Linked DNA regions of Oleomonas cavernae. The protein of the gene in region 2 interacts with the protein of the main gene of each other region in a pairwise test. Links are inferred from orthologs where the notes say so. Each region holds a gene or a part of one and is shown on either strand. Other genes may lie near its edges.

Region 1 (15,150 bases), 3.7 Mb from region 2 along the record:
GTGCCCATGCGGTGGCCCGAGACGTTGATGACGTCGTCGACCCGGCCGGTGATCCAGTAGTAGCCGTCGGCATCCCGGCGGCAGCCGTCGCCGGTGAAGTACTTGCCGGGATAGGTCGAGAAATAGGTCTGCACGAAGCGCTCGTGGTCGCCGTAGACGCTGCGCATCTGGCCGGGCCATGAGTCGGCGATGCACAGGTTGCCTTCGGTGGCACCTTCGAGCTCGTGGCCCTCGGCATCGACGATGACCGGCTGGACGCCGAAGAAGGGCCTGGTGGCGGAGCCGGGCTTCAGGTCGGTGGCGCCGGGCAGGGGGTGATGAGAATGCCGCCGGTCTCGGTCTGCCACCAGGTGTCGACGATGGGGCAGCGGCCGTCGCCGACGACGCGGTGATACCAGGTCCAGGCTTCCGGGTTGATCGGCTCGCCGACGGAGCCGAGCAGGCGCAGGGAGGTGCGGGCGGTCTTGGCAACCCAGTCCTCGCCCTCGCGCATGAGGGCGCGGATGGCGGTGGGGGCGGTGTAGAAGATGGTGACCTGATGCTTGTCGATGACCTGCCAGAAGCGGCTGGGATCGGGGAAGTTGGGCACGCCCTCGAACATCAGGGTGGTGGCGCCGTTGGCGAGCGGGCCATAGACGATGTAGCTGTGGCCGGTGACCCAGCCGACATCGGCGGTGCACCAGTAGACGTCGCCGGCATGGTAGTCGAAGACCAGCTCATGGGTGAGGCTGGCATAGGCGAGGTAGCCGCCGGAGGTGTGGAGCACGCCCTTGGGCTTGCCGGTGGAGCCGGAGGTATAGAGGATGAACAGGGGATCCTCGGCGCCCATGGGCTCGGGCGGGCAATCCGCCGCCACCGCGGCCATGGCCTCGTGGTACCAGAGGTCGCGGCCCGGGACGACATTGACCTTGCCGCCGGTGCGGCGCACGACGATGACCGATTTGACGTCGGGGCACTGTTCCAGGGCCTTGTCGGCATTGGCCTTGAGGGGGACGGTCTTGCCGGCGCGCAGGCCCTCGTCGGCGGTGATGATGATGGTTGAGGCGCAGTCGGTGACGCGGCCGGCGAGGCTGTCGGGGGAGAAGCCGCCGAAGACGATGGAATGGATGGCGCCGATCCTGGCGCAGGCGAGCATGGCGACCGCGGCTTCCGGGATCATGGGCAGGTAGATGGTGACGCGGTCGCCCTTGTTGACGCCCTGGGCCTTGAGGACATTGGCGAAGCGGCAGACCTCGGCGTGAAGCTCGCGGTAGGTGATGCGGCGGCTGTCGGCGGGATTGTCGCCTTCCCAGATGATGGCGACCTGCTCGCCGCGCGTGGCCAGGTGCCGGTCGAGGCAGTTGGCGGCGACATTCAACACGCCGTCGTGGAACCAGCGGATGTGGACGTCACCGGGGCCGAAGGACGTGTCCTTCACCGCGCCGGCCGAGAACGGCTTGATCCAGTCGAGGCGGCGGCCGACGTCGCCCCAGTAGCCGGCCGGATCCTCGACCGAGCGGCGGTAGTCACGGGCATAGCCGGCCGCATCGACGTGGGCACCGGCGGCAAACGCGGGAAGCACAGGGTACAGGGGTTCCGAACTCATGAGGCATCCTCCCGGTTGGCCTTTTGTGGGCCGGATTATGCGAAGCAGGCCCCGGCGGCGCAAGTTGACCGAAGGATGTAGACGGCGCGAAAGTTTTGGGCGCGGGCACAAAAAAAGGGGGCGGAAACCGCCCCCTTTTCCCGCAGGTTCCGTTCTGAATTAGAACGAGAGACCCGTGCCGAGGATGAACACGTCCGAGGTCGTGTCGTCGATCGTGTCGGTGGTCACAGCGGCCTCGCGGTCGTAGTGGATGTAGCCCAGCGACACGTCGAGGCCCGGGGCGACCTGATAGCCGCCGCCGGCCGACACGCCCCACATCGAACCATCGCTGGTCGGGGTGCCAAACAGGGTCGAGTAGTCTTCGTTGATGTAGCTGATGCCGACGGTCCACGGACCCTGGGCGTACTGGACGCCAGCGTCGAAGGATTCGGTATCCAGGAAGGTATCGTCCGAGTCGTACTGAGCGTACGACCCACCGACGGTCAGGGTGCCGACGCCGACGCCGAAGCCCACGTTGCCACCGAAGCCGAAGTAGGTCAGATCTTCCGGAGCCAACTCGGCTTCGTACCAGCTATAGGTAGCCGACAGGCCGAGGGTGACACCCGAGAACTCCTTGTTGAAGTTCAGGCCGACCGCGACGTTCGAACCGTAGGCCAGATCGTCGTCGAGGTTGAAGTCGCTGTCAGCGCCGACGCTGCCGGCGTTGTTGTTGTAGCTGATGTCCGGCGAGTAGGACACGCCGAGCTGGAAGCCACCCATACGCGGGGTGAAATAGATCAGCTTGGCAGAGTCATTGTCGACGAAATCGTAGGTCTGGGCGGTCGAACCACCCCAGGCGTAGTTCGGCGAGTTCACGCCGAGCAGGCCGAGCGCGTCAGGCGAGGGCGCCTGATAGTGCATCTGGTTGGCGACGTTGTCGTTGTAGCCGACTTCGAGACGACCGAAACCGCCCTGGAAGAACAGGTAGCTCTCGTCGATCTGGTTGCCGGTGGTGTTGCCTTCCAGCTCGATGCGCGCGCCATAGGTCAGGCCGTTGTCGGCAACGCCCTTGGCCTCGAAGCGGATTTCCGAATCCCAGCTCTTCACGGCCACGTTGCGCGCGTCCGTGACGCCGTTGTCGCCGGCAGCGATCAGGCCCTTGAAATAGCCGCTGACGGTCAGCTTCACGGGCTCGGCAGCCGCCTGGGCGGCACCGGCGGAAAGCAGAGCAGCGGTGGCAAGCGCCGTCGTGCCAAGTAGAATCTTCTTCATCATCCCCTCATTCGGTCAATGCAGCCGGGAGTGGCCCCCGGACGATCCGGATGTGGATCGCTACTGGGCGATAGAATTTCCATCCCACCCCCCGGGTCAAGCGAAAGGCGCCGCAGCGCAGCACTGGCCGCCGACATTGTGACGGCCCTGTGGCCGTGGGGTAACACATCGGAGAGCCGACTTGCTGCCGGAAACCGGCACCAAAGCCGCGCCGCGCCTGCCCGCGGACCGCAAAAACCGGGGAGAGTCGGGCCTAGAGGTAACCGAAACGGCGCATCTGCTCGCCGTGGTCGGCTTCGATCCGCGCCACCTGGGCCGGCGTCAGCGTCGCCTTCCACTGCCCCGACTTGCCGACGCGGAAAAACCGCTGCGAATGGCCGCTGCGCTCCTGGAAGCCGTGCTTGGCTTCCTGGTTCTGAACCACCTTGAACGAGGAAAACTTGATCGCCCGGTCGAGCCGGTCGCGCGGCGGCTTCAGCCCCAGGAAGCGGGCGATGCCGCCGAAGGTCTTGAACGGCGCTTGTTCCATGTCCTCGTAGCGCACAACGTGGAATTGCGGCAGCGGCTGCGCGGTCCAACTGATGACATGCTGGCTCCAGCTCGACACATGGGTGACCACATGCTTGACGTCGCCGCCGGCGATCGCCCGCGTATCCGCCATCTTGTCGATCATCTCGTCGATCGACAGGCCGAAGTGGTCGGCGCCCGAGATGGCGACGTCGCGCGGATCGCGCACGACATAGATCCCGCCGGCTGTCACCGCCTCGGAGATCAGCGGCGTGCCGTCGCGTTCGCCAAGCATCGAGTGGGTCTTGACGAAGACGGAATCGGGAAAGGCGCCGGTCATCGAGGCCTGCACGCGCGGCCGCAAGGCCGCGATTTCAGCCTCTGTCATGCCCTGGGTCGGCTTGCCGGCGACCTTGTCGTACCAGACGCGCATGGAATCCCCGACCGTGAAGCGGATCAACTGGTCCGGCGGCAGGGGGGCGGGCGGATTGATCAACAGGTGGTGCAGGAAGGTTCGCAGCCAGGTATTTCCCGATTTGGGAAAGGACGCGAGCCAGATCAGTTGGCCCAAACCCGGACCCTCCATCAAGCGACGACGGCACCTATATACGCGCGCCGCCCAAGAAAAAAGAGGGCGGAAACCGCCCTCTTCTTCTTGGTCGACGCTTTGTCGCAGATCAGAACGACAGGCCCGTGCCCAGGACGAAGACGTCCGCGCTGGCGTCGCCGTCCGCGGGGACCGTGGTCAGGGAGGCATCGCGGTCGTAGTGGATGTAGCCCGCCGACAGCTCGAGGCCCGGCGCCAGCGTATAGCCGCCGCCGACCGAAGCGCCCCACATCTCGTCGTCGCTGCTACGCCCGTAGTCCTGCCAGATGTAGTTGGCGCCGAGGCTCCACGGGCCCATGGCGTACTTGACGCCCACATCGTAGGCCTGGGTGTCGGCGAGGACGCCGCTGGCGAAGCGGTCGTTGTTCTCGGCGTAGGAGCCGCCGACGGTGAGGGTGCCTTCGCCGATGCCGAAGCCCAAGCTGGCGCCGAGGCCCCAGTAGCTCGCATCGTCGGGTGCCAGTTCCGCTTCGTACCAGCTGTAGGTTGCCGACAGGCCCACAGTGACTGTCGAGAGCTTCTGGTTGTAGTTCAAGCCGACCGAAGTGCCCTGGCCGTAGGCGGCGTCGTTGTCGAGCGTGAAGTCGGCATCGGAGCCGATGCTGGTGGCGTTGTTGTTATAGTTGACGTCCGGCGCATAGGAGACGCCGAGCTGGAAACCGGCGAGCCGCGGCGTGAAATAGATCAGCTTGGCGGCGTCGTTGTTGAACAGCGCATCCAGGGTCTGCGCGGTCGCGCCGCCCCAGGCGTAGTTCGGCGTGTTGAGGGCGAGCATGCCGAGCTTGTCGGGCGCCGGCGAGGTATTGAGCATCTGGTAGGCGACCGAGTCGTCGTAGCCGACCTCGATCTTGCCGAAGCCGCCTTCGAAGAACAGGAAGGCCTCATCGATCTGGTTGCCGGTGGTGTTGCCTTCCAGCTCGATGCGCGCACCGTAGGTCAAGCCGTTGTCGGCCACGCCCTTGGCCGTGAAGTGGACTTCGGAGTCCCAGCTCTTCACCGCGACGTTGCGGGCGTCGGTGACGCCGTTGTCGCCGAAAGCCACCAAGCCCTTGAAATAGCCGCTGATCTTCAGCGAGACCGGTTCCGCAGCAGCCTGCGCGCCGGCGGAGATCAAAACGGCGGTGGCAAGCGCCGTCGTGCCCAACAGAATCTTCTTCATAAAACCCCCTGAGGGATAAGTGTTATCCGGAATGGCCCCCGGACGATCCGACCTTGCGGTCGTTACCCGGGCATAGGGAGGCCCACGGCGCGCGGCGGGTCAAGCTGAATGCCCGATGGTGCGGCGCGTCACGAAGACAATGCGTGGCGGCTGTTGCATCAATGAAACAACTTGTGACCGCCCGTTAACGAAACCGAGAACTTGTTTTCTGGCATTCTAGCCCCGCCGCCGTCGCGGGCCGCCATTGCCTTGGCGGGCCGCATCCCTTATTCAAAGGCCTTCGCACAGGTGCGTCAGCCCGTGTGTCAAGGCGCGAGGAATCATTGATGATCGGTCTGCGTTTGCGTGCAGCGCTCGTTTTTCTATCGGTTGGGTTGGGTCTGGCGGGCTGCGAGAGCGCCGGTGAGCCGGTCCAGCAGTATCCCTCGCAGTCGACCTACAGCGGCCGCTCCATCCCCGCGCCCGACCCCAACGCCCCGCAAGGCGGCATTCTGGGGCCTGACGGCCTGACCCTGTTCGATGGCGGTAAGAACCGGGACGACGGGGCGACCAGCGGCATCGGCGTTAACGCCCTGCTGTGGCGCGCGTCGCTCGACACCCTGTCGTTCATGCCCCTGGCCTCGGCCGACCCCTTTGGCGGGGTCATCATCACCGACTGGTATTCCTCGCCCGATCGCCCGTCCGAGCGCATGAAGGCCACGGTCTACATCCTCGACCGGCGCCTGCGCGCCGATGGCCTGAAGGTCGCGCTGTTCCGCCAGCAGATCGGGCCGGAACGGCAGTGGCTGGACGTGCCGGTCTCGGCCGAGACCGTCGCCCAGCTCGAGAATGCCATCCTGACCCGCGCCCGCCAGCTTCGCGTCCAGAGCATCGGGCAGTAGCAGGCACCGCCTCACTCCCTCGCCCCGCTTGCGGGGAGAGGGCCGGGGTGAGGGGCCTCCAGGGCTGCGACGATCGCCGCCAGGACCCCTCGGGATTTTCCAGGACCTCGTTGTTCCAGAAGCGGAGGACACGCCAGCCCGCGCCCCGGAGCGCCACCGTTCGTCGCTCGTCTGCATCGCTCCCGGCATGTTGTCCGCCGTCGATCTCCACGATCAGCCGGGGCTGGTAAAGGCGAAATCGGCAAAATAGCCGGCCACCGGATGCTGCCGCCGCGCCCGCAAGGGCAACGGCGCCTCCCGCAGCAGCCGCCAGAGCAGCCGCTCCGCCTCGGTGGCGTCGCGGCGCAGGCGCCTGGCGCGAGCAATGGCTGGATCGGGCATGGATTTCTGCTTCCGCGTGTGTGATCCACACCCCCTCACCCTAGCCCTCTCCCCCGTCGGGGGCGAGGGAACTTGTTACTGGGCCGGGTGAGGGATGTCCGGCAATATTCCATTGTCAGCGTGGAAGCCCTCGCCCTATATCTCTGTCTCCCGCCAGAAAGCCGATAGTTCCCCCTGATGTCGAACGAGCGTTACAATCCCCGGTCGGCGGAAGTGAAGTGGCAGGCCGCCTGGGAGGCGGCCGATGCCTTCCGTGCGGGCGACGACAAGAGCAAGCCCAAGTATTACGTCCTGGAGATGTTCCCCTATCCGTCGGGGCGCATCCACATGGGCCATGTGCGCAACTACGCCATGGGCGACGTGGTGGCGCGCTACAAGCGGGCGCGGGGCTACAACGTGCTGCACCCCATGGGCTGGGACGCCTTCGGCATGCCGGCCGAAAACGCCGCGATGGAGCGCAAGGTTCACCCGGCGGACTGGACCTACAAGAACATCGATGCGATGCGCACCCAGCTCAAGTCCATGGGCCTGTCCCTAGACTGGAGCCGCGAGATCGCCACCTGCCACCCCGAGTATTACCGCCACGAGCAGAAGCTGTTCCTGGATTTCCTCAAGGCCGGCCTGGTCTATCGCAAGGAATCCTGGGTCAACTGGGACCCGGTGGACAATACCGTGCTGGCCAACGAGCAGGTCATCGACGGCCGCGGCTGGCGCTCGGGCGCGGTGGTCGAGCGGCGCAAGCTGTCGCAGTGGTTCCTGAAGATCACCGCCTTCGCCGACGAACTGAAAGAGGGCCTGGAGACCCTGGACCGCTGGCCGCCCAAGGTGCGCCTGATGCAGGAGAACTGGATCGGCAAGTCGGAAGGCGCCAACCTGAGCTTCAAGTTCAAGGGCGGCGCGCCGGCGGATTCGGTCGAGGTCTATACCACCAGGCCCGATACCCTGTTCGGCGCGGCTTTCGTCGCCATCGCCGCCGACCACCCGGTGGCCGCCGCCCTGGCCAAGGCCGACCCGGTGCTGACCAAGTTCATCGAGGAATGCCGCAAGGGCGGCACCTCGCAGGAAGAGATCGAGCGCGCCGAGAAGCTGGGCTTCGACACCGGCCTGGAAGTGCAGCACCCGTTCCTGCCCGAAGAGACCCTGCCGGTCTACGTCGCCAATTTCGTGCTGATGGAATACGGCACCGGCGCCATCTTCGGCTGCCCGGCCCATGACCAGCGCGACCTGGACTTCGCCCGCAAATACGGCCTGGAGGTCACCCCCGTGGTGCTGCCGCCCGGCGCCGACCCGGCGACCTTCGATGTCGAGACCGAGGCCTATACCGGCGACGGCACGATCTATCATTCGGACTTCCTGAACGGGCTGGGCGTCGTCGAGGCCAAGAGCGCCGCGATCGCCAGGATCGAGGAACTCCAGGCCGGCAAGGGCACCACCACCTACCGCCTGCGCGACTGGGGCGTCTCGCGCCAGCGCTATTGGGGCGCGCCGATCCCGGTCATCCATTGTGCCACCTGCGACATCGTGCCGGTGCCGGCAGACCAGTTGCCGGTCACCCTGCCCGACGACGTGACCTTCGACGTGCCGGGCAATCCGCTGGACCGCCATCCGACCTGGAAGCACGTGACCTGCCCGCAATGCGGCGGCGAGGCCCGGCGCGAGACCGACACCTTCGACACCTTCATCGATTCGTCGTGGTATTTCGCGCGCTTCTGCTCGCCGCGCAGCGATGCACCCTTCGATCGTGACGCGGTCGATTACTGGCTGCCGGTCGACCAGTACATCGGTGGCATCGAGCATGCGATCCTGCACCTGCTCTATTCCCGCTTCTTCGTCCGCGCCCTGCAGGTGACCGGGCACTTGGGGATCGCCGAGCCCTTCGCCGGCCTGTTCACCCAGGGCATGGTCAACCACGAGACCTACAAGTCGGCCGATGGCGAGTGGCTGACCCCGGCCGAGGTCGGCAAGAGCGAGAGCGGTGCCCTGGTGCGTCTGGCGACCGGCGAAGCGGTGACTTCGGGCCGGGTCGAGAAGATGTCGAAGTCGAAGAAGAATGTCGTCGACCCCGACGACATCATCGACCGCTACGGCGCCGACACCGCCCGCTGGTTCATGCTGTCCGACAGCCCGCCCGAGCGCGACCTGGAATGGACCGAGGGCGGCATCGAAGGCGCCTGGCGCTTCACCCAGCGCCTGTGGCGCATGGTGACCGAGGCGATGGGCCGCCTGGGCCCCGTCGGCGATAGCGCCTACGGGCCCGAGGATGCGCCCCTGCGCCGCGCCACCCACAAGACCATCGTCGGCGTCACCGCCGACATCGAGGCCTTCCACTTCAACAAGGCCGTCGCCCGCCTCTACGAGTTCGCCAACGCGGCCCAGGATGCCGCCCTGGGCAAGACCGGCGCCAGCCCCGCCGCCACCCGCGAGGCGCTGGAGACCATCGTCCAGCTGGTCGCGCCGATGATGCCGCACCTGGCCGAGGAATTGTGGTCCCTGCTGGGCGCCAAGACCCTGCTGACGGCCACCCCCTGGCCGGTCGCCGACCCCGCCCTGTCGGCGGACGACGAGATCACCATCGCGGTCCAGGTCCAGGGCAAGCTGCGCGGCACCCTGCTGGTGCCGGCCGCGACCGACCGCGAGACACTGGAGAAGCTGGCCCTCGACCTCGACCCGGTGCAGAAAGCGATTGACGGGCGCCCGGTGCGCAAGGTCATCGTGGTGCCCGGTCGCATCGTCAACCTGGTGGTTTGAGTCATGGCAGTTGCCCGCATCGCCGCCGTCCTCGTCCTTGGCCTCGGCCTTGGCCTGTCCGCCTGCGGCTTTCGGCCGATGTACGGCAGCGAGTCGACCTCCGCCGAGGCGGAGGCCCTGCTGGGCAGCGTCGCCATCGCCCCGATCGGCGACGACCGGATTTCCCAGGTCCTGCGCAACGACCTGATCGACCGGATTTCGGCCGGCCGCTCGGCCAGCAACCCGCGTTACCGCCTGGATGTGAAGCTCGAGCGCAGCGAACTGGGCGGCCTGGTCCAGACCGACGCCTCGATCACCCGCTATGTCGTCACCCTGCGCGGCAATTTCCGCCTGGTCGATGTCGCGACTGGCAACTCGGTGATGACCGAGGCCGCGCGCACCACCGCCGCCTACAACGTGCCGGAATCCGAATATGCCGCGATCTCGGCCCAGTCGGACGCCTATAACCGGGCTTCCGGCGCCCTGGCCGACGAGATCCGCGCCCGCGTGGCCAGCTTCCTCGAAACCCACCGGAGCTGAGGCGCGCGTGCGGCCTGCGCCATGAAGCTGACCGGCCCGTCGATCGAGCGCTTCCTGGCCAGACCGGACCCGGCGGTGCGCCTGGCCCTGGTCTTCGGGCCCGACGGCGGGCTGGTGCGCGAGCGGGCAACCGCCATCGCCCGCGCCGTGGTGCCCGACCTCAACGATCCCTTCCGCGTTGCCGAGCTGACCGGGGCATCCCTGGACGAGGATCCGGCGCGCCTGGCCGACGAAGCGGCCGCCATTTCCATGATCGGCGGGCGCCGGGTGATCCGCCTGCGCGATTTGAGCGACAAGCACGCCAAGGCGATCGCCGGCTTCCTCGACGATCCCGCCGGCGATGCCATGATCGTCGCCGAGGCCGGCGACCTGCCGGGCAAGCGCAGTGCCCTGCGCACCGCCGTCGAGGAGGCCGCCAATGGCGCCGCCATCGCCTGCTACGCCGACGATTCCGCGAGCCTCGACGACCTGATCGACGCGGTCCTGCGCAAGGCCAGGCTGGACATCGACCCGGGCGCCCAGTCCTGGCTGATCGAGCGGCTGGGTGCCGACCGGGCCTTGTCGCGCGGCGAGCTCGACAAGCTGGTGCTCTACATGGGCGAGGGGGCGAAGCGGGTAACGCTGGAGGATGTCCGCGCGGCCGTGGGCGACGCTTCCGATATCGGCATCGACGACGTGGTCGAGGCTGCCTTGAGCGGCGACATGCCGCGTCTCGAACGCAGCCTGGAGCGGTGCCGCCAGGCGGGCGAGAATGCGGTCGTGATCCTGCGCAGCGTCAGCCGCCAGGTGCTGCAACTGCAATTGGCGCGCAGCCTGGTCGACAGCGGCACCCCGGCCGAGCGGGCCCTGATGCAGCTTCGCCCGCCGGTCCGCTTTCCCCGCGACCGCGCCTTCAAGGCCCAGCTCAACCGCTGGAGCGGGCGGCACCTGAACGATGCCGTCGACCTGCTGATCGAGGCCGAGCTCGACTGCAAGACCACCGGCAACCCGACCGACGCCCTGACCGCCCGCGCCCTGATGCGGATCGCCGGCGTCGCCGCCCGCGCCGGCCGGCGATAGCCTCTGACTCCCTCGCCCCGCAAGCGGGGAGAGGGTTGGGGTGAGGGGTTGCTGGAGCCACGACGATTGCCCGACACCCCCTCACCCTAGCCCTCTCCCCCGCTGGGGGCGAGGGAACTCAGGGCAGAAGCACCGTCGAGCCCACCGTCTGCCGGGCTTCCAACTGCCGGTGTGCCTCGGCCGCTTCGGCCAGGGCATAGCGCTGGCGGACGTTGGTCTTGATAATGCCGCGGCCGACCAGGTCGAACAGTTCGGCCGCCGCCGTTGCCCGTTCCGCCTTGTCGGCGATGTAGTGGTACAGGGTCGGGCGGGTCAGGAACAGCGAGCCCTTGGCCGACAGGATGCCGGGATTGAAGGCCGGCACGGCGCCGCTGGCATTGCCGAAGCTGACCATCAGGCCGCGTGGGCTGAGGCTGTCGAGCGAGCCTTCCCAGGTATCCTTGCCGACACCGTCATAGACCACCGGCACGCCCTTGCCCCAGTCAGCTCGCGCACCCGGGCCGCCACATCCTGCTGGCGGTAGAGGATCACCTCGGCCGCGCCATGGGCCCGGGCCAGGGCCGCCTTTTCCGGGCTGCCGGCGGTGCCGATCAGGCGTACCCCTAAGTGCCGCGCCCACTGGCAGGCGATCAGGCCGACCCCGCCGGCGGCGGCATGGAACAGCACGGTCTCGCCCGCCTTCACGGCATAGGTGCGACGCAGCAGATACCACGCGGTCAGGCCCTGGAGCATGATCGAGGCCGCCTGCTCGTCCTCGACCGTGTCGGGGATCTTGAACAGCATCTCGGCCGGGAAGTTGCGCCAGGTGGCATAGGCGCCGATCGGCGCCGTGCAATAGGCCACCCGGTCGCCGACCGCGACACCCTCGACGCCCGGGCCGACCATCTTCACCACGCCGGCCGCCTCCAGCCCGATGCCCGACGGCAGGGGCACGGGATAGAGGCCAGTGCGGTGATAGGTATCGATGTAATTGACCCCGACCGCGGTCTGGCGCAGGCGCACCTCGCCGAAGCCGGGATCGGGCAGGTCGACCGGCTCCAGCCGCAGGACATCGGGCCCGCCGGGGGCGTGGAAGCGGATCGCCTGGCTGTTCACCATCATGCGCCGCCTCGCCTCAGGCCAGATGGGTCTTGAAGAAGTCGAGGGTGCGGCTGTTGGCCAGTTTCGCCGCTGCCGCGTCGTAGTGCTCGCCGCCTTCGCGGGCGAAGGCATGGTCCTGGCCGGCATAGTTGTGGAGGGTGACCAGCGGGTTGGCGCCCAGCGCCGCCGCCACCTTGGCCTGCGCTTCGGGCGGCACGAAGGCATCCTTCTCGGCGACGTGCAGCATCAAGGGCTTGCTGATGCCGCCGGCCACGTCCAGCGCATCGTTGATGCCGACGCCGTAATAGCCGACCGAGGCATCGATCACCGTCTGGGCCGCGGTGCGATAGGCCATGTGGCCGCCCAGGCAATAGCCGACGGCACCCACCTTGCCGGTGCAGCCGGGCAGCGTCGCCGCCACGGCGCGGGTCGTCTCGATATCGGCGATGCCATGGGCGCGGTCGAAGGCCGAGAACAGCGAGAAGGCCTTGTCCCATTCTGCCTTGGACTTGTCGGTGATGTCGATACCGGGCTCGATACGCCAGAACAGGTCGGGGCAGACGGCGATGTAGCCTTCGCCGGCCAGCCAGTCGCAGATATCGCGCATCACCTGGTTGACGCCGAAAATCTCCTGGATGACGACGATCGCCGGCGCGGGCGCCGCCCCGGCGGGACGGGCCACATAGGCCGAGAAACTGCCGCCGTCGTTGGCGCCGATGGTGATGGTCGAACCGGTCATGGGCTTTGGCCTCCCTGTCTCTAGGGGGTGGATGCTAGCGGCAAGAAATGGCGTTGTCATGGCATAGCGGCCAGGAAGCCGGATCACCCGATTGATCTCGATCAAGGCGGCGGGGCGCCTTGTCGATAAAAGTTGACGCAGGCGTCATTTTCGGCACCATCAACAAAAACAACGGGAGGAAGAACAATCATGGCGGCGACAGCACTGGCGCGGGAGACCGAGCCCCAACCGGCCGAGCATTTCGACGTGGTGATCGTGGGGGCGGGGATCTCCGGCGTGGGCGGGGCCTATCACCTGACGACGCAATGCCCGGGTACCCGCTTCGTCGTATTGGAAGCCCTGGAGAGTTTCGGCGGCACCTGGCAGATGCATCGCTATCCCGGCATCCGTTCGGACAGCGACCTCTATACCTTCGGCTATCGCTTCAAGCCCTGGACCGGCACGCCCATCGCCACGGGACAGGAAATCCTGGCCTATATGGGCGAGGTGATCGCCGACAACGACCTGGCGCGGCACATCCGCTACCAGCGTAAGATCACCCGGGCCACCTGGTCCAGCGCCGACAACCTGTGGACCCTGGAGGTTACCGCCGGCGACACGGGCGAAACCTCCCTTATCACCACCGGCTTCCTGTGGATGTGCCAGGGCTATTACCGCCACGCCCAGGGCTATACGCCCGAGTGGCCGGGCATGGAGACCTACCAGGGGCGGATCGTGCACCCGCAGACCTGGCCGGAAGACCTGGACTACAAGGACAAGAATGTCCTCGTCATCGGCTCGGGCGCGACCGCGGCGACCCTGGTACCCGCCATCGCCGGCGATTGCCGGCATGTCACGCTGCTGCAGCGCTCGCCCACCTATTTCATCCCGGCGCGCAACGCCAACGACCTGGCCGACACGCTGCGCCAGCTCGAGGTCGACGAGGCCTGGATCCACGAGATCACCCGGCGCAAGATCCTCCAGGAGCAGGCGGAGTTCACCCGGCGCTCGTTCGAGGAGCCCGAGGCGGTGACCAAGGAACTGCTCGACGCCGCCCGCCTGTTCCTGGACGAGGACGACGTGGTCAAGCATTTCACGCCGCGCTACCGCCCCTGGCGCCAGCGTATCGCCTTCATCCCGACGGCGACCTGTTCCAGGGCATCCGTGCCGGCAAGGCCTCGGTCGTCACCGACGAGATCGAGCGCTTTACCGCCAAGGGCATCCTGCTGAAATCGGGCCTCGAGCTGGAGGCCGACATCATCGTCACCGCCACCGGCTTCAACCTCAACGTCCTGGGCGACATCGCCTTCACCGTCGACGGCAAGCCGCTGAACTTTGCCGACACGGTGACCTATCGCGGCATGATGTTCACCGGCATGCCCAACCTGGTCTGGGTCTTCGGCTATTTCCGCGCCAGTTGGACCCTGCGGGCCGACCTGATCGGCGATTTCGTCTGCCGCCTGCTCAACCACATGAAGGCCAAGGGGGCCAGTCGCGTGGAGGTGGCGCTGCGGCCGCAGGACCGCGACATGCCGCTGCTGCCCTGGATCGACCCGGAGAATTTCAACCCCGGCTACCTGATGCGCGGCATGCACCTGCTGCCCAAGCGGGGCGACAAGCCCGAATGGCAGCACACCCAGGACTATTGGGCCGAGCGAAAGGAGCTGCCCGCGATCGACCTCGACGACGAGGCCTTCGTCTACGCCTGAGCGGCCGCTCTCGCCGGCGATAGCGGGCGTCGACAGGCGCCCGCCGCGCGGATACCATCGCGACGGGACAGGCGGGCAGCATACAATTTCAAGAGGCGTCCATGACCGGCGCATACCGCGCGATTTCGTGGCCCATCCTGGCCCTGCTCGCCAGCGCCGCCCTGGCCGGGTGCAGCTCCTCGCCCCGTACCGAGGTCGCCGCGACCGGCGGCATCGCGGCAATCACCGCCGGGGGCCAGCCCACCATCCCGCGCGACGAGGTCGATGCCCACCGGGAGGGGCCCGATCCCTTCATCTTCATCCGGGACGCGACCCAGGACGACCTGTTCGAGAGCATCTCGCTGACCGTCGCCGTCGACGCCCGGGGCCAGGTGACCGAGGCCAAGGTGATCGGCGGCAAGACCAACTACTACGCGGCGGCCGAGGAGGCCGTGCGCCGCACCCGCTACAAGCCCTTCCTGCGCGAGGGCAAGGCGGTGCCCGCCGTCTTCGTCGACTATGTCCAGGTCCTGCCGCGGGAGCGCCCGCCGGCGCGCACCCTGCCCATGCCGGCGGGCAGCCCCGCCACGGCCCAGGTGACGATGACACGCACCGCGTGCTATGGCACCTGCCCGGTCTACAAGGTCACGCTGGAGGGCAGCGGCCACGTCACCTGGCAGGGCCAATCCCATGTCGCGATCCCCGGCGCCGTGATCTACCAGGTGCCGCCGCAGGACGTCTCTGGCCTGGTCGAGCGGTTCGGCCAGGCCGGCTTCTTCTCGCTCGACGACAGCTACCGCGCGCAGATCACCGACGGCCCGACCACCACGCTCACCCTCAGCCTCGGCGGCAAGACCAAGTCGGTGAAGGATTACATCGGTTACGCCGTGGGCATGCCGATGAGTGTCGAGCAGTTGGAGAAGGCGGTCGACCAGGCCGCCATGACCGAGCTGTGGATCAAGGGCAC
Region 2 (14,909 bases):
CCGTGCTGGCGGCCTATGCCGACGGGGTCAATGCCTGGCTCGCCACCCGCGACCGGCCGCTGGCACCGGAATTCACCCTGCTGCTGTTCGAGCCGGAGCCCTGGCAGCCGAGCGACAGCCTGGTCCTGGGCAAGCTGCTGGGCCTGATGCTGACCGGCAACTGGTTCGGCGAGGCGCAACGGACCCGGATGGCCGAACACCTGGACGGCGAGACCCTGGAATTCTTCACCCCGCCGGTGGGCGGCGGGCCGGCCGCCGACGGCAGCGGCACCCTGCCCGATTTCGCCCAGGCCGACGGCCCCGGCCAGGCGGGGGCTCGCGCGGCCATCGCACGGGTGCTGGCCTTCGCCGCGCCGGGGCAGGACCTGGTGGGGCCTGGCGCCTCCAACGCCTGGGCCGTGGCCGGCAACCGAACGGCCACGGGCAAGCCGATCCTGGCCAACGATCCGCACCTGGGGCTGATGGCGCCGGGCCTGTGGCATCTGGCCCATCTCTCGGCGCCCGGCCTCGAGGTGGTGGGTGCCACCCTGCCCGGCATTCCTATGCCCATCCTGGGCCACAACAGCCACGTCGCCTGGGGCCTGACCACCACCGGCGGCGATGCCGCGGATCTGTTCGTCGAGACGGTGGACCCGGCCGATGCCACGCGCTACCTGACCCCGACGGCCCGCGACCCTTCGTCACCCGGCAAGAGACCATCGAGGTCCGCTTCGGGATACCGGTCACGGTCACCCTGCGCGAGACCCGCCATGGCCCGGTGGTATCCGATGTCCTGGCCGGTGACCTGCCGCGAGCCGCCGGGACGGTGATCGCCCTGTCCCACGAAGCCCTGACGCCCGGCGACCGCACCGCCGAGGCGATGCTGGGCTTCGTCGACGCCCAGGACGCCGACCAGTTCCTGGCCGCAGCCCGCAATTTCCACAACCCGCAGCAGAACCTGACCTATGCCGACCGGGCGGGGAACATTGGCATGATCGCGGCCGGGCGCATCCCGGTGCGCAAATCGGGCGACGGCCGCATGCCCGCCGACGGTGCCAGCGGTGCCGGCGACTGGGTCGGCGAAGTCCCCTTCGACGGCCTGCCGCAATTCCGCAACCCGCCCAGCGGCTTCGTCTTCAACGCCAACAACGCGGTAACCTCACCCGCCTCGCCCTGGTTCATCGGCAAGGAATACGACGTGCCCTACCGGGCCCAGCGCCTCCACGACCTGCTGGCCGCCAGGACCGGCTACACCTTGGACGACGCCGCAAGCGCCCAAGGCGACACGCTGTCGCCCTTCTCGGTCGAATTCATGGCCACGCTGATCGAGCAGCACGGCGAGATGAAAGGCGGGCGTATCGGCCAGGCCCTGGATCTGCTGGCCAAATGGGATCGCCATATGGCGGGCGACCGGCCCGAACCCTTGATCGCCATGGCCTGGGCCCGCGCCTTGAACCGCCGGCTGTTCGCCGACGACCTGGGCGACGACTATCGCGGCTGGGCCGGCCTGCGCCCCATCCAGTTGCGCGCCGTCCTCGGCGGCCAGGCGCAATGGTGCGACGATCGCTCGACCACGCCGGCGGTCGAGACCTGTCGCGACCAGATCCGTGCCGCCCTGAGCGAGGCGCTGGACGAACTCGCCGCCCAGCAAGGCGACGACATGACAGGCTGGCGCTGGAACCGCGCGCATATCGCCCTGATGCGCCATCCGATCCTGCGCTATGTGCCCGGCATGGCCGCGCTCACCTCGATCGAGCCGCCGACCGCGGGCGGCGAGGATACCCTGCTGCGCGGGGCGATGCGCCTGGGCGCCGGCGAGGCCCCCTTCGCCAATGTCCATGCCGCCGGCTTTCGCGCGATCTACGATCTCGACGACCTCGACCGCTCGCGCTTCAGCATTTCGACGGGACAATCGGGCAATCCCTACTCGCCGCACTGGGACGACCTGTCAGGCCCCTGGGCGAGGGGCGAATACCTGACGATCCCGACCGATCGCGCGGCGATTGCGGGGCGCGCCGCCGGCCGTCTGTCGTTGCAGCCCGCCAGCCATCAGTGACAGCGATCACAGCATTCCAACGGCGCGACAATTAAGGTAAATGATGTCGACGCTTGGACAGGATCGCTGCTTTGATGGATCTTGAACACGCCATGGCGTGGGTCGGCTTTCGCCGGCGATCAATCTCGTTTGCCGCCGTTGCTGCGTCATGTGCCGCCGCTACGCTGGCAAGCGGTGTCGCCGCCGCCGAAAACCTCGACGCGATTGCCGTGGAAAACGGCAACCTGGTCGGGCAGGTGAACGGCCGGACGCTCAACGCCCGCGACCTGGCCGGCACCAGCTTCAGCGACGGCGCGCTGATCTATTCGATCGTGGATGTGGCCAGCGACCCCTTCCTGCCGGGGTCTGGCGCTATCGCATCACCTGGAAGGCCCAGGATGCCCGCGACTGGAATGCCATGTGTCGCAATTCCCGCGGCACCACGGGCTGGGCCTATGTCGCGCCGTCGGCGGACGATGGCCCGCGCTTCGTGTGCGAAGATACCGACCTTGCCCTGTGTTTCGCCGGGGCCAACGGCTTGACCGCGCAGAAGGCGATCAGCCGCTGCCTGGGCGACTGAGCGACCATGAAAGCCCATTTCGACATGTTCGCCCGCTACAACGCCTGGGCCAACGGCCGGCTCTACGAGGCGGCGGCGAGCCTGACCGATGCCCAGTACCGGGCCGATCGCGGCGCCGCGTTCAAGTCCCTGCACGGCACGCTCAACCACCTGCTGGTCGCCGACCGGATCTGGCTCAAGCGCTTCACCGGCGAGGGCGAGGCACCGGACCAGTTGGATGCGATCCTGTTCGACCATCTGGCCGACCTGGCCGTGGCCCGCGCGGCCGAGGATCGCCGCCTCATCGCCTTTGTCGACAGCCTGGACGAGACGCGCCTGGCCGGCACCATCCGCTATCGCCGGGTCTCGGGCCCTGAGGAATTCGTGCAGCTCCTGCCCCTCGCCCTGGCCCATCTGTTCAACCACCAGACCCATCATCGCGGCCAGGCCCACGCCATCTTGACCGGCTTGACCGGCGAGGCCCCGCCGCTGGACCTGCTCTATTTCCAGCGCCTGCACTGACCTCCCTGCACTGACCACCGCGCATGGCCGCCCCACGGGGCTGCGACGGTCGCGCGCTTGCGGGCGGGCTGGCGGCGCATTACCTTTCTGTGATCGGTTTCTGGGCGATCTGCCCCGGCCTCCCCCATGCCGGCGGATCACGGAGTGATGATATGAGCGATGAAGTCTTCGAGCGGATCCGCCGCGACGTCGAGGAAAACCCGGTTGTCCTGTTCATGAAGGGCACGCCGATCTTCCCGCAGTGCGGCTTCTCGGCCGCCGTGGTGCAGGTGTTGAGCCGGCTGGGCGTGAAGTTCAAGGGCTTCGACGTCCTGTCGGACCCCTCGCTGCGCGACGGCATCAAGCGCTTTTCCGACTGGCCGACGATCCCCCAGCTTTACGTGAAGGGCGAATTCATCGGCGGCTGCGATATCGTCCGCGAGATGTACCAGACCGGCGAGTTGCAGACCCTGCTGGCTGAAAAAGGCATCGCCTACAACGAAGCGGCCTGAACTGGTCCTGCCGACGGGCGCTCCCCTCCTCACCCCGGCCCTCTCCTCTCGAGAGGAGAGGGAGAACAGAGCCCTCTCCTCCTGGGAGGAGAGGGTTGGGTGAGGAGGGAAACACCGGCGGCCGGTGGTTTGCGGCAGCTCAGTTCTTGCCGGGCAACAGGCCTTGAACTTGGCGATGATGCCGATCATCACCTCGTCGGCGCCGCCGCCGATCGAGCTCAGGCGGCTGTCGCGATAGCGGCGCGAGACCTGCGTCTCATCCATGAAGCCCATGCCGCCCCAATACTGCAGGCAGGCATCGTTCACCTCGCGGACCAGGCGGGCACCCTTCAGCTTGGCCATTGAGGCAAGCACCGTGCAATCGCCGCCCGCGACATGGGTGGCGACCGCGTTCCAGGTCAGGGCGCGCAGGGCCTCGACCTCGGTCATCAACTCGATCAGGCGATAGTGGACCACCTGATTGTCCAGGATCGACTTGCCGAAGGCCTTGCGGTTGCGGGTGTATTCGATCGTCTCCTCGAGCGTGCGTTCGCAGCCGCCGATGGCGCCCAGCGCGGCGTATAGCCGTTCCTCCTGGAACTGCATCATCTGGTAGACGAAGCCCATGCCCGGCTCGCCGATGACGTTACGCTTGGGCACCCGTACCTCGTCGAAGAACAACTCGGCGGTGTCGGAGGCGTGCATGCCCATCTTCTTGAGCTTACGCGCGACGGTCACGCCCTTGGCCCGCTTGCCGTTTTCTTTCAGGGGCACGCAGATCAGCGACTTGTTGCGGTGGCGGTCGCCCTCGCCCGTGTTGGCCAGCATGCACATCCAGTCGGCCTGGGTGCCGCTGGTGATCCACATCTTGGAGCCGGTGATGATCAGGTCGTCGCCGTCGGGCACCGCCTTGGTGCGGATCGCCGCCACGTCGGACCCGGCATGAGGCTCGGAGACGCCGATGCAGGCGACGTAATCGCCGGCGATCGACGGCGCCAGGAATTCCTGGCGCAACTCGTCCGAACCGAAGCGGGCCAGCGCCGGCGTCGCCATGTCGGTCTGCACGCCGATGGCCATGGCGACACCGCCGGAGTTGATCCGGCTCAGTTCCTGCGACATCACCGCGCTGTAGGAATAGTCGAGGCCCAAGCCGCCATAGGCCTCCGGCTTGGCGATGCCCAGTAGCCCGAGGTCGCCCATCTTCTTGAAGACTTCATGCGCCGGAAAAATCGTCTCCGCTTCCCAGGCGTCGACATGCGGGTTTATCTCCGCCTCGATGAAGCGACGCACGGTGCGGCGCAGTTCCTCGTGCTGGGGCGTCAGTTCCATCAGGCGCTTCCTCGGGCTTTTAGTTCGTGGCACGAACTATTGGCGAGACTCCCGGGGTGTCAAGCCTGCAGCAAGGCCAATGCCGGATGGGTGCCGGCCGACCGGCCCAGATCTCCCTCGACCGGGACGTAGCCGCCGAAGGGGATGCCGGTGTTTTCCAGGCTGAATACCTTGGCCGACCCCTGCCGCATGGTCGCAACGAAGACCGCATAGAGAATGTTCTGGTCGATCCACCAGTTCGAACCGCGATTGTCGGCAAAGCGTGCCATGGCTTCCGAGGTATGGTTGGCCAGCACATCGAGAAACGATTTGGCCTGCGTGTTCGCCTTCAGGTAAACGCAGCCGGCGTTGAGCATGCGCCAAGGCTCGAACTTGGGATACCGGTACAGGAGGCGCTTGCGGGAGACCGACCAGCGCGCCCGCACCGCGTCGAAGAATCGGACGCCCACATCACCGGCCTCGATCCAGCGCGGCACGTATCGCGCCGGATCGTCGCGAAAGACGATGTCGATATCGGTCAGTATCAAGGGCCGCTTGAACAGCCGCATGAATTCCGCGGCGCGCAGGAAGCGGGCAGTGGCATAGTAATACGGCTTGGAGACTGCGGGGGTCTCGGTCGAGATGGAGAAGGCGCCGCCGGCCTCCCCCAGGGCAACCAGGGTGTTCTCGACATTGCCAAGATCGCCCAGCACGTGAAAGTGAATGGGCATCCGGGGCGCCAATGCCCACAGGCTGGTGGCATAGGGCACGGCATAGCGGCGGAAATAGATCGGATCGGCACTGGTTACAGCCACCGGCCCGTCGCCGTCCGCCTCGTCGGCGAATTTGAGCTCGAACTTGCAGGCGTCGGCCGAAAACGGGCTGTTGTCGATGCCGAAATCCCGCAGTTTCACCCGGTCGGGCGAAATGAAGGTCGAATGGCCCGACCCGGTCAGGCCCTGCCTGGTGTCGCGCTCCTCGGCCGTCATGAAGAGTTGTTCGGCACGGTCGTGCTCGTTGCGAACGACGGCGATCTGGCCGCGCACGACGAAGGCGCGTGGGGTATCGATGCCCGACCAAGCCTCCTCCAGCCGGCCGAGCAGATCCTCCCGCAAATCGGCTTGCTGCCAGAAGCCCTGCAGGCAGGTGGCGCAGCGCGCGATCTTCAGGCGCAGGTCTTCGGTCACCTCGGCGTCCTGCGCGCGCCCTTTGGTGAAGGCCGCGTTGAAGAGCGCGTCGGTGATCAGCCGCTTCGTTTCCTCGGCGCCGTCGTAGACATCGCTCCAGATCGTCTCCTCGCCGATCAGCGGCACCAGTCGGCTCAGCCTGGGGCGGCCGAAGATCGAGGCCTTGGCGATATAGGTCTGCGTCACCTGGGCCATGGTCCCGGTGCGCAGATCGGCGGGCCGCAGGCCCTTTGCCGTCTCCCGCGTGAAATAGGCGTGCAGGATCGCATTGCCGAGCAGCCAGGTCTCGCTCAGCGGCTTGGCCCGCAAGGACCACCACTTGGCTTGGCGCTTGCGGTTCAGGCGCCCCGCGATGCTTTCGTAGAGGCTGCCGTGGGGGTCGGAGATGAATTGCTCGATGGCGAGCTTGAGGGCCTCCATCGCCGCTTCGTCGCCAAAGGGGCCCTTGGCCTGCGCATCGAGAAAATTGATCGTATGGTCGCGCCCCATGCCGAGCTTCATGAAGCCGACGCGCAGGCGCATTTCCTCGAGCGACTTGGAGACCACCGGCAGGTTCGCCTGCACGACGCCCAGCAATTGCTGCTTGACCGCGGCGCGCTGGCTGCGTTCGCCGGCGCGCAGGATCGTTTCGAAGATGTTCAGCAGGCGGGCGAGATAGACCAGTTTCTTCTTTGCCGCCTTGACGCGCTTGCGCCGGGGCTTGCGCGGCAGCTTGGCCAGCAGGTCGTTGAACACGGCGATGGCATCGTCATTCTGCCCCAGGGCGACCAGAAGCGATGCCTCGCATTCCTTCACCTTGGCAATCTTGGGATGCTCGTCGCCCAATTTGGCGGCCTCGGCCCTGATGCTGTCCAAGCATTCGAGAAGCCTTGCTGCCTTGTTGTTCCGGCGGGAATGCTGGGAGAGAGCGAATTGGGCGTCGGCAATTGCCTTCTGATAAGTCGTCATGCCAGTCCCCGTTCGCCCAACGCCGACAGTCGTGCCTTCCGCGTCCCGCCCAACCAAAGCCCAGAAGGCGATAGCGGCGGCGGCGCGTCAAGAGACCGCCGATCAATCACGCTCGTCGCCGATCAGATTGCCCACTGATTCGACTGACGCGCGGTCGCGCATGGCATCGATCAGATAGGCCAGTTCGGTGGTAGCCTCCAGGATGCGGTCGGCGTCGCCCCCTGACAGCACGCCTTGCAGGTGCCGCGCCAGGGCCGTCTCGAAGGCGGCATGGCGGTCGAGGCCCAGGTCGGTCAGGCGCAGGCGGATGCTGCGCGCATCGTCGGGATCGGCCTCGCGGGTGATCAGGCCGCGCTTTTCCATCTCGACGATCAGGGCCGACGCGGTCGGCTTGCCGATCGCCGCCTCGAAGGCCAGTTCCCCCGCCCGCTTGGGCCCCCGCTTGAGGAACAGCAGGAAGCGGTACTGCGGCACGGTGATTTCCGCCTCGCGGGCGACCAGCTCGAAATCCCGAAACAGCACGACCACCGCCCGGGCGAGCAGAATGGCGCGGCGGTCGATCTCACCCGTCATGAAAACCTCTCAGCCGCCGATCAGGCTCAGCCACTCGTCCTCGGTCATGACCTGCACGCCGAATTCGGTCGCCTTGGCCAGCTTGGACCCGGCGCCCGGGCCGGCAACCACGATATCGGTCTTCTTGGAGACCGAGCCCGAAACCTTGGCGCCCAGGGATTCGGCGCGGGCCTTGGCCTCGTCGCGCGTCATGCGTTCCAGGGTGCCGGTGAAGACGACGGTCTTGCCGGCGACCGGGCTGTCGGCGGCGCGCGCCTCGGGCGGCTGGACATCGAGCAGCCCGACCAGGTCGCGCAAGGTATCGGCATTGTGCGGCTCGGCCAGGAACTGGTCGAAGGCCTCGACCACGATCGGCCCCAGGCCGTCGACGGTGAGCAACTCCGCCATCGCCTCGGCCCGGCGTTCGTCGGTGGTCAGGCAGGCCTCGGCCAGGGTTTCGACCGAGCCGAAATGGCGGGCGATCAGGCTGGCGTTGCGCTCGCCGACATGGCGCATGCCCAGGGCGAAGAGCAGGCGGGCCAGCGGCACCTTGCGCCGCTGCTCGATCGCCTCGAACAGTTTCCTGGCCGATTGCGCGCCCCAGCCGTCGCGATTGCGCAAGGGCGTCAACGATTGCCGGTCGCGCTCCTCCAGGCGGAAGATATCGCCGGGGCCGTGGACCAGGCCCCAGTCCCACAGTGCCTTCACCTGCTTCTCGCCCAGGCCCTCGATGTCGAAGGCCTGGCGGCTGACGAAATGGCGCAACCGCTCGACCGCCTGGGCCTCGCAGGTCAGGCCGCCGGTGCAGCGCCGCACCACCTCGCCCTCCTCGCGCGTCGCGGTCGAGCCGCACACCGGGCAATGATCGGGGAAGACGAAGGGCATGGCGTCGGCCGGGCGCTTGTCCAGCACCACGGCGACGATCTGGGGGATGACGTCGCCCGCCCGCTGGACCACCACCGTGTCGCCGACGCGCACATCCTTGCGCGCGATCTCGTCCTCGTTGTGCAGGGTGGCGTTGGTCACCACCACGCCGCCCACGGTCACCGCCTGCAAGCGCGCGACCGGGGTCAGGGAACCGGTGCGGCCGACCTGGATGTCGATGCCCTGGAGCAGGGTCGTGGCCTGTTCGGCCGCGAACTTGTGGGCGACGGCCCAGCGCGGCGCCCGGCTGACCAGCCCTAAGCGGTCCTGCCAATCCAGCCGGTCGATCTTGTAGACGACACCGTCGATGTCGTAGGGGATCTGCGCCCGTTCGGCTTCGAGGCCGGCGAAGACCGCGAGCGTCTCGTCGAGGTCGCGGGCCAGGCAGGCACGGGGGTTGAGTGGCAGGCCGAAGGCGCCGAGCCAGGCCATCGCCTCGCCCTGCGTGGTCGGCATGCTTCCGGTTACCTCGCCCCAGCCGTGGAGGAAGAAGCGCAAGGGCCTTGCGGCGGTGATCGCCGCATCGAGCTGGCGCAGCGAGCCTGCGGCGCTGTTGCGCGGATTGGCAAAGATCTTCTCGCCCGCCGCGACCTGGCGCTCGTTCAGGGCCAGGAAATCCGTGCGCGTCATATAGACCTCGCCGCGCACTTCCAAGACGTCGGGCGCCTTGCCCGTCAGGCGCTCGGGGATCTGCGCGATGGTGCGGACATTGGCGGTTACATTCTCGCCCACCCGGCCGTCGCCGCGTGTCGCCCCCAGGACCAGGCGGCCCTTTTCATAGCGCAGGGCCAGCGAGAGGCCGTCGATCTTGGGTTCGGCGTAGAGTGCGACCTGCTCGCCCTCGGGCAGGTTCAAGAACCGCCGGACGGAAGTGACGAAGGCCCCCACGTCGTCGGGCGTGAAAACTTTCTCCAGGCTCAGCATCGGCCGGGAATGCACGACCTTCTCGAACTTGGCCGCGGCCTGGCCCGCCACGGTCGCCGTCGGGCTGCCCTCCTTCAGGGCGGGAAAGCGCGCCTCGATCGCCTGAATCCGCGCCAGCAGGGCATCGTAGTCGGCGTCCGAGACGGTGGGCGCGTCTTCTTCGTAATAGCGCCGGTCGTGCTCGACGATTTCGGCAGCGAGACGGGCATGCTCCTGCGTCGCTGCCGGCAGATCCAGCGCTTCGACCGGGATCGTCGTCATCGTGCAGCTCTCAGCAAGGCATCCGCCGCGGCCCTGGCCGCCGGGGTGATCTCGGCGCCGGCCAGCATGCGCGCGATCTCCTCGCGCCGGGCCTTGGGCTCGAGCGTGACCACATCGGTCCGGGTCGAGGCCGCATCCGATTCCTTGGCGATGCGGAAGTGATGACGGCCCCGCGCCGCGACCTGGGGGCTGTGAGTAACGACCAGTACCTGGGCATCGGTCGCCAGGCGGGACAGACGATCGCCCACCGCATCGGCGACGGCGCCGCCAATGCCGCGGTCGACCTCATCGAACACCAGGGTGGGGGCCGTCCCGGCGCCGGCCAGCACGACCTTCAGGGCCAGGATGAAGCGTGCCAGCTCGCCGCCGGAGGCGATCTTGATCAGGGGGCCGAACGGGGCACCGGGATTGGTCGCCACCTCGAAGGTGACGCGGTCGGCCCCCTCCGGCCCCCACTGGCCGTCATTCAAGGGATCGACCCTGGTGCGGAACTTGGCCTTGCCCAGCTTGAGCGCGTCGAGCTCCGCATTCACCCCGTCGTCGAGCCGCGCCGCCGCCAGCGTGCGCGAGGCCGACAGGGCGGCGCAGGCGGACCGCAATTGGCCCAGGGCCTGCGCATGGGCCGTCTTCAGGGCGGTGACACGGCCTTCGCCGGCATCGAGCGCGGCAATCCGCCCCTCCAGCTCCACCGCAAGGCCGGCCAGGGCATCGGGCTGGACCTGATGCTTGCGGGCGGCGGCGCGCAGGGCGAACAGCCGCTCCTCGGTCGCTTCCAGGCGCCGTTCGTCATAGGCAATGGTGGCGCGCGCCTGGGCCAGGGCGGAAACCGCTTCCTCGGCCTCCAGCGCGGCGCGGTCCAGCGCGTGCAGGACCGTGTCGAGCACCCCGCCCAACTTGGCGCCGGTGCGCTCCAGCCGGCGCTGGGCACCGCGCAGCCGTGCCTCCACGCCGCCGTCGGCCGCCAGCAGGCCGGCCACCTCGTCCAGTTCGCCCGCCGCGCGCTCGCCCTCGTGCATGGTGTGGCGTTCGGCCGCCAGGCGCTGTTCCTCACCCGCTTGCGGCGCCAGGACGCGCAGTTCGGCGACCACATGGCGCAGGTATTCCTCGTCGCGGCGGGCGTTCGTCAACACCGCCTCCGCCTGCGCCAGGGCGGCGGCGCTGGCACCGAAGGCCGTGTGGGCGGTCCTGGCGGCGTCCAGCAAAGCGTCATGGCCGGCAAAGGCATCGAGCAGGGAACGGTGGCCGGCGGGATTGAGCAGGCCGCGGTCGTCGTGCTGGCCATGGGCCTCGATCAGCAGGGCGCCGATCTGGGCCAGCAGGCCGACGCTGGCCGGCTGGTCGTCGACGAAGGCCCGGCTGCGCCCGTCCTTGGTCACGATCCGGCGCAGCACCAGCGTGTCGCCCGATTGCCAGCCCTGATCGTCGAGCAGGGCCGCGACGGCATGGGCCGGCGGCAGGGCGAATTCGGCGGTGACCACGGCCTGATCGGCCCCTGTCCGCACCAGACCGGAATCGGCCCGGGCCCCCAGGGCCAACCCCAGCGAGTCGAGCAGGATCGACTTGCCGGCACCGGTCTCGCCGGTCAGCACGGTGAGGCCGGCGGCGAAATCGAGATCGAGCCGCTCGATCAGCACCACGTCACGGATGGCGAGCCTGAGCAGCATGGGCTATCGGCGGGCCTGTCCTGCCCGCCGCCTAATCAAAACAGGGTGTCGAGGGTCGAGTCGAAGGCACGGGTGATCCAGGACCGGTCGTCGCGCAGCGGCCGAAGCTCGGCCTCCGTCAGCAGGGCATAGCTGTCCTGGTACCAGGTGCTGCCCGGATAATTGTAGCCGAGCACCGCGCCGGCCGCCTGGGCCTCGCGGGCGAGGCCCAGCGCCAGATAGGTTTCGACCAGGCGGTGCAGCGCCTCGGGCACATGGGTCGTGGTCTGATACTTCTCGATCACCGTGCGGTAGCGGTTGATGGCGGCCAGGTATTGCTTCTTCTTCTGGTAGTAGCGGCCGACTTCCATCTCCTTGCCCGCCAGGTGGTCGCGGGTGAGGTCCAGCTTCAGGCGGGCATCGCGGGCATAGTCGGTGTCGGGGAAGCGGCGCACCACCTCGCTCAGGGACTGCAGGGCCAGTTCGGTATTCTTCTGGTCGCGGCCGACATCGACGATCTGCTCGTAATAGCACAGCGCTACGAGGTAGTAGGCGTAGGCGGCATCCTTGTTGCCGGGGTGCAGCGAGATGAAGCGCTGCGCCGTATCGATGGCGTCAGGGTACTTCTCCGCCTCGTAATAGGCGAAGGCCGCCATCAACTGGGCCTTGGTCGCCCAGATCGAATAGGGGTGCTGGCGCTCGACCTCGAGGAAGAGGTCGGCGGCCGTATTGTATTTTTCGCGGGCAAGGGCGTCGGCCGCTTCGTTGTAGAGCGGTTCGACCGGCTTTTCCACATAGGGCTCGGGCTCACTATTGGAGGAGCAGGCGCCTAGGGCAATGACGGCGGCCAGGGCAGCAAAGCGTAGGCGCGCAAGAAAACCAATGGGCGACACGTCGGTCACTGCCTCCGGCGATCGAACTTTAAAGAATCGGGCAAACGGCCGATCGCGGCGCTTACCCTCGAAACGGCGCCACGCTACACCAGCCATCGCAAGACGCCAACCTTCTCGGAAACGATCGGCTGGGGGCCGCGCCGCATTCAATTCAACGGCAGGCGGACGGCCACGGTGAAGAGCTGGTCGTTGCCGTCGTCGCCGAAGCGGCCGTCATAGGCGATCCGGGCCGTGGTGCCGGGCTTCAACTGGTCGAAGGCGAAGGACAGGGCCAGCCCCACCAGCACGGCATCGGGCGTACCGAAATCGCTCTGGACGAATTGCTCGCTGCCGTTGGGGAAGACCCCCAGCACTTCACGCCCGCCATCCTCGAACTCATGTTCCCAGCCCAGCGACAGCCGCACGGTGCTGGCGCCAAACCCCGGCAGGTCGACCGGCCGTTCCGCCGCGACGCCGATCTGCGAGCGCAGCGAGTCGACCTCCTGCTCGGCCACCCGAAAATCGAACAGCACCGAGCCTTCCTCCTGAAAGGCATCGACCGTGGTGCGGGCATAGACCAGGGCCAGGCGTGGGATCAGCTTCAGATCGTCGAGGATAAGGTCGAGCGTCGCCGCGAGGGCGGCGAACAGGGTGTCGCCGTCCGGGCTGCCGGTCGCGACCGGCCGTTGGGGAAAGCCGGTGGCCCGCGCCACGTCGCGATACTGGTTGAAGGCATAGCCGGCCTGGGCAGCCAGGCCGAGGCGGCCCAGCCTCCAGCCGCCGTAAGCGGTGAGCCCGTAGGCGTAGAGGTCGCTCTCCCCGCCCACGCCGCCATATTCCGCCGACAGGCCCGAGAACGAGGCGGCAAGGCCCAGGGTCGCCCGATTGTCGAAGCTACGATCGATGCCGGCGACGAGATGGGCGCCGGTATAATTGAAATCCTGGGCCACGGGGTTGTCGCTGCGGCTGCCAAAGCCGAAGCCTACCTGCAGCCACAGGTCCAGGCCGTCGGCACCGGTCGAACCGGCCGCCGTCCCTGCCGCCGCCTGGCCGACGCTCGCGCCGGCCAGCGACCGCTCGAGACGCGCGGTGATCTCGCTTTGCGGCCCGAGTGCCGCCAGGCGTCCCATCTCGGGCAGTTGGGCGAACTGGCGCGGCCCCTGATAGCCCGAGGCGATGGTCGCATAGTAGAGGTTGGCGATCGCCTCGTGCCCGGTGCGGGTGGGATGCACGCTGTCGTAGTACAGGCGGTCGTCGGGGCAGGCATCGAGATAGAGACCATCGGCGAAACAGGGGGTGAAATTGTCGCTGAAGCCGTAACGTCCAGGATCGCGCCTGATTTCCGCCAGGCCGCCGTCGAAATCGACGACATAGACCTTCGAGCCCGGGTGTTCGCGCTGGAAACGGTTGGAACGTTCGACGATCTCGGCGGAGTATTCGTGGCCGAAATCGCTGTCGCCGCCATAGGCGAAAATGGCGAAATCGCGGGCGCCGGCATCGTAGAGCCGCGCCATCATCTGTTCCTGGTTCTGTGCCGGAACGGCGGGGTCGCGCTGGTGATAGGCGTAATAGTCGTTATAGGCCGGCCCGATCATGTAGAGCCGGTCTGACGGCGTGGTCGGATTTTCGGCCAGGTACTCGTCGACCTGGGTCGACATGCTGTGCTGGCCGGGCACGAGTTGGAAGACCAGGGCGACCGGTACCAGCGTGGGATCCTCGCCCAGTTCGGGAACCTCGGTCACGATGGTCTCGACCAGGGCGGCCAGCTTGTCGGCGCTCGGCGCGGCCAGGAAATCCTCGATCGCGGCCAGATTGTTGTCGTTGGCCACCGGCAGGGTCAGGGCATAGGGGCCGGTGGCGGCCCCGCCCCAGGCGAAATTGGTTTCCGGCTCGTAGGGGTAGCCGAGCTTGCCCGGCAGGATCTCGGCGTAGGTGATGCCGTTCGAGAAGCGGCCCTCGTAGTATTTCGACGAGTCGAAGGCCTCCATGCCGGTATAGCGGTTGAGGCCCAGGCTGAGGCTGTCGAGCGCGCCCTGGGTCTTGCCGACATCGGCGTCGGACGCTGAAAAGATGATCTGGCCGGCATATTGCTGCGCCTGGACCAGGGCGATGGTGGTTGCCGACAAGGTCCCGACCAAAACCCCCAAGCCGATCCATGTGCGGACGCGCTTTTCCCCCACCACAGGCCCCTCCCCCGGTCGCCTTTGCGGCGATCATTGGTTAAAGGGTGCGGCGCAGGGTTGTCAGGGGCAATGGTGGACGCTGCCGTTTTGGGGACAGCAGCGCCGCAGACAATCAGACGGCGGGGGACGCGACCACCGAGTCAGGCCAGGCGGCCGCGGCGCCGCCTTCGATCTCTTCGACCGCCGCGACATAGGTCCAGGCGGTACGATCGGCGAACAGGGCGTGCAGCAGCCGGTTGTTCAGGGCATGGCCCGACTTGTAGCCATGGAAGCGGCCGATGATGGGCGCGCCGGCAAGATAGAGGTCGCCCAGGGCGTCCAGCGCCTTGTGGCGGACGAACTCGTCGTCGAAGCGCAGGCCTTCGGGGTTCATCAGCGCGTCGCCGTCGACCACCACCGCATTGTCCAGGCTGCCGCCCAGGGCCAGGCCCTTGGAGCGCAGATACTCGACCTCGTGACGGAAACCGAAGGTGCGGGCGCCCGACAGCAGCGCGCCGAAACCTTCGCGCGTCACCTCGTAGGAGCCGACCCGGCGCTCGATC

The links.
Region 1: the proteins of ligA (region 2) and leuS interact in binary tests that used the Escherichia coli proteins (3 or more experiments, as listed by UniProt). The link is inferred for Oleomonas cavernae from one-to-one orthologs.

What each region holds. Positions count from the first base shown.
Region 1 is NZ_QYUK01000011.1:4,142,299-4,157,448, forward strand. What follows is about bases 6,168-9,333. They hold leuS (leucine--tRNA ligase), read left to right. Parts: upstream 6,168-6,548; coding sequence 6,549-9,119; downstream 9,120-9,333. Other genes in these bases: lptE (LPS assembly lipoprotein LptE), read left to right, coding at 9,123-9,333. Outside these bases: D3874_RS23850 (porin), read right to left, coding at 1,745-2,836; D3874_RS23855 (sulfotransferase domain-containing protein), read right to left, coding at 3,090-3,914; D3874_RS23860 (porin), read right to left, coding at 4,021-5,109; D3874_RS23865 (DUF3576 domain-containing protein), read left to right, coding at 5,436-5,990; more of lptE, read left to right, coding at 9,334-9,638; holA (DNA polymerase III subunit delta), read left to right, coding at 9,660-10,697; D3874_RS23895 (dienelactone hydrolase family protein), read right to left, coding at 11,812-12,516; D3874_RS23900 (flavin-containing monooxygenase), read left to right, coding at 12,706-13,725; D3874_RS29655 (hypothetical protein), read left to right, coding at 13,842-14,204; D3874_RS31385 (DUF6438 domain-containing protein), read left to right, coding at 14,306-15,150.
Region 2 is NZ_QYUK01000011.1:442,454-457,362, reverse strand. Bases 7,126-10,050 are described here. They hold ligA (NAD-dependent DNA ligase LigA), read right to left. Parts: upstream 9,661-10,050; coding sequence 7,591-9,660; downstream 7,126-7,590. Other genes in these bases: recN (DNA repair protein RecN), read right to left, coding at 9,666-10,050; D3874_RS05630 (MarR family winged helix-turn-helix transcriptional regulator), read right to left, coding at 7,126-7,581. In the rest of the region: D3874_RS28410 (hypothetical protein), read left to right, coding at 2,433-2,594; D3874_RS05650 (DinB family protein), read left to right, coding at 2,601-3,095; grxD (Grx4 family monothiol glutaredoxin), read left to right, coding at 3,248-3,586; D3874_RS05635 (putative nucleotide-diphospho-sugar transferase), read right to left, coding at 4,954-6,915; more of D3874_RS05630, read right to left, coding at 7,111-7,125; more of recN, read right to left, coding at 10,051-11,333; D3874_RS05615 (outer membrane protein assembly factor BamD), read right to left, coding at 11,369-12,205; D3874_RS05610 (autotransporter domain-containing protein), read right to left, coding at 12,352-14,310; lpxC (UDP-3-O-acyl-N-acetylglucosamine deacetylase), read right to left, coding at 14,480-14,909. UniProt on the Escherichia coli protein: DNA ligase that catalyzes the formation of phosphodiester linkages between 5'-phosphoryl and 3'-hydroxyl groups in double-stranded DNA using NAD as a coenzyme and as the energy source for the reaction.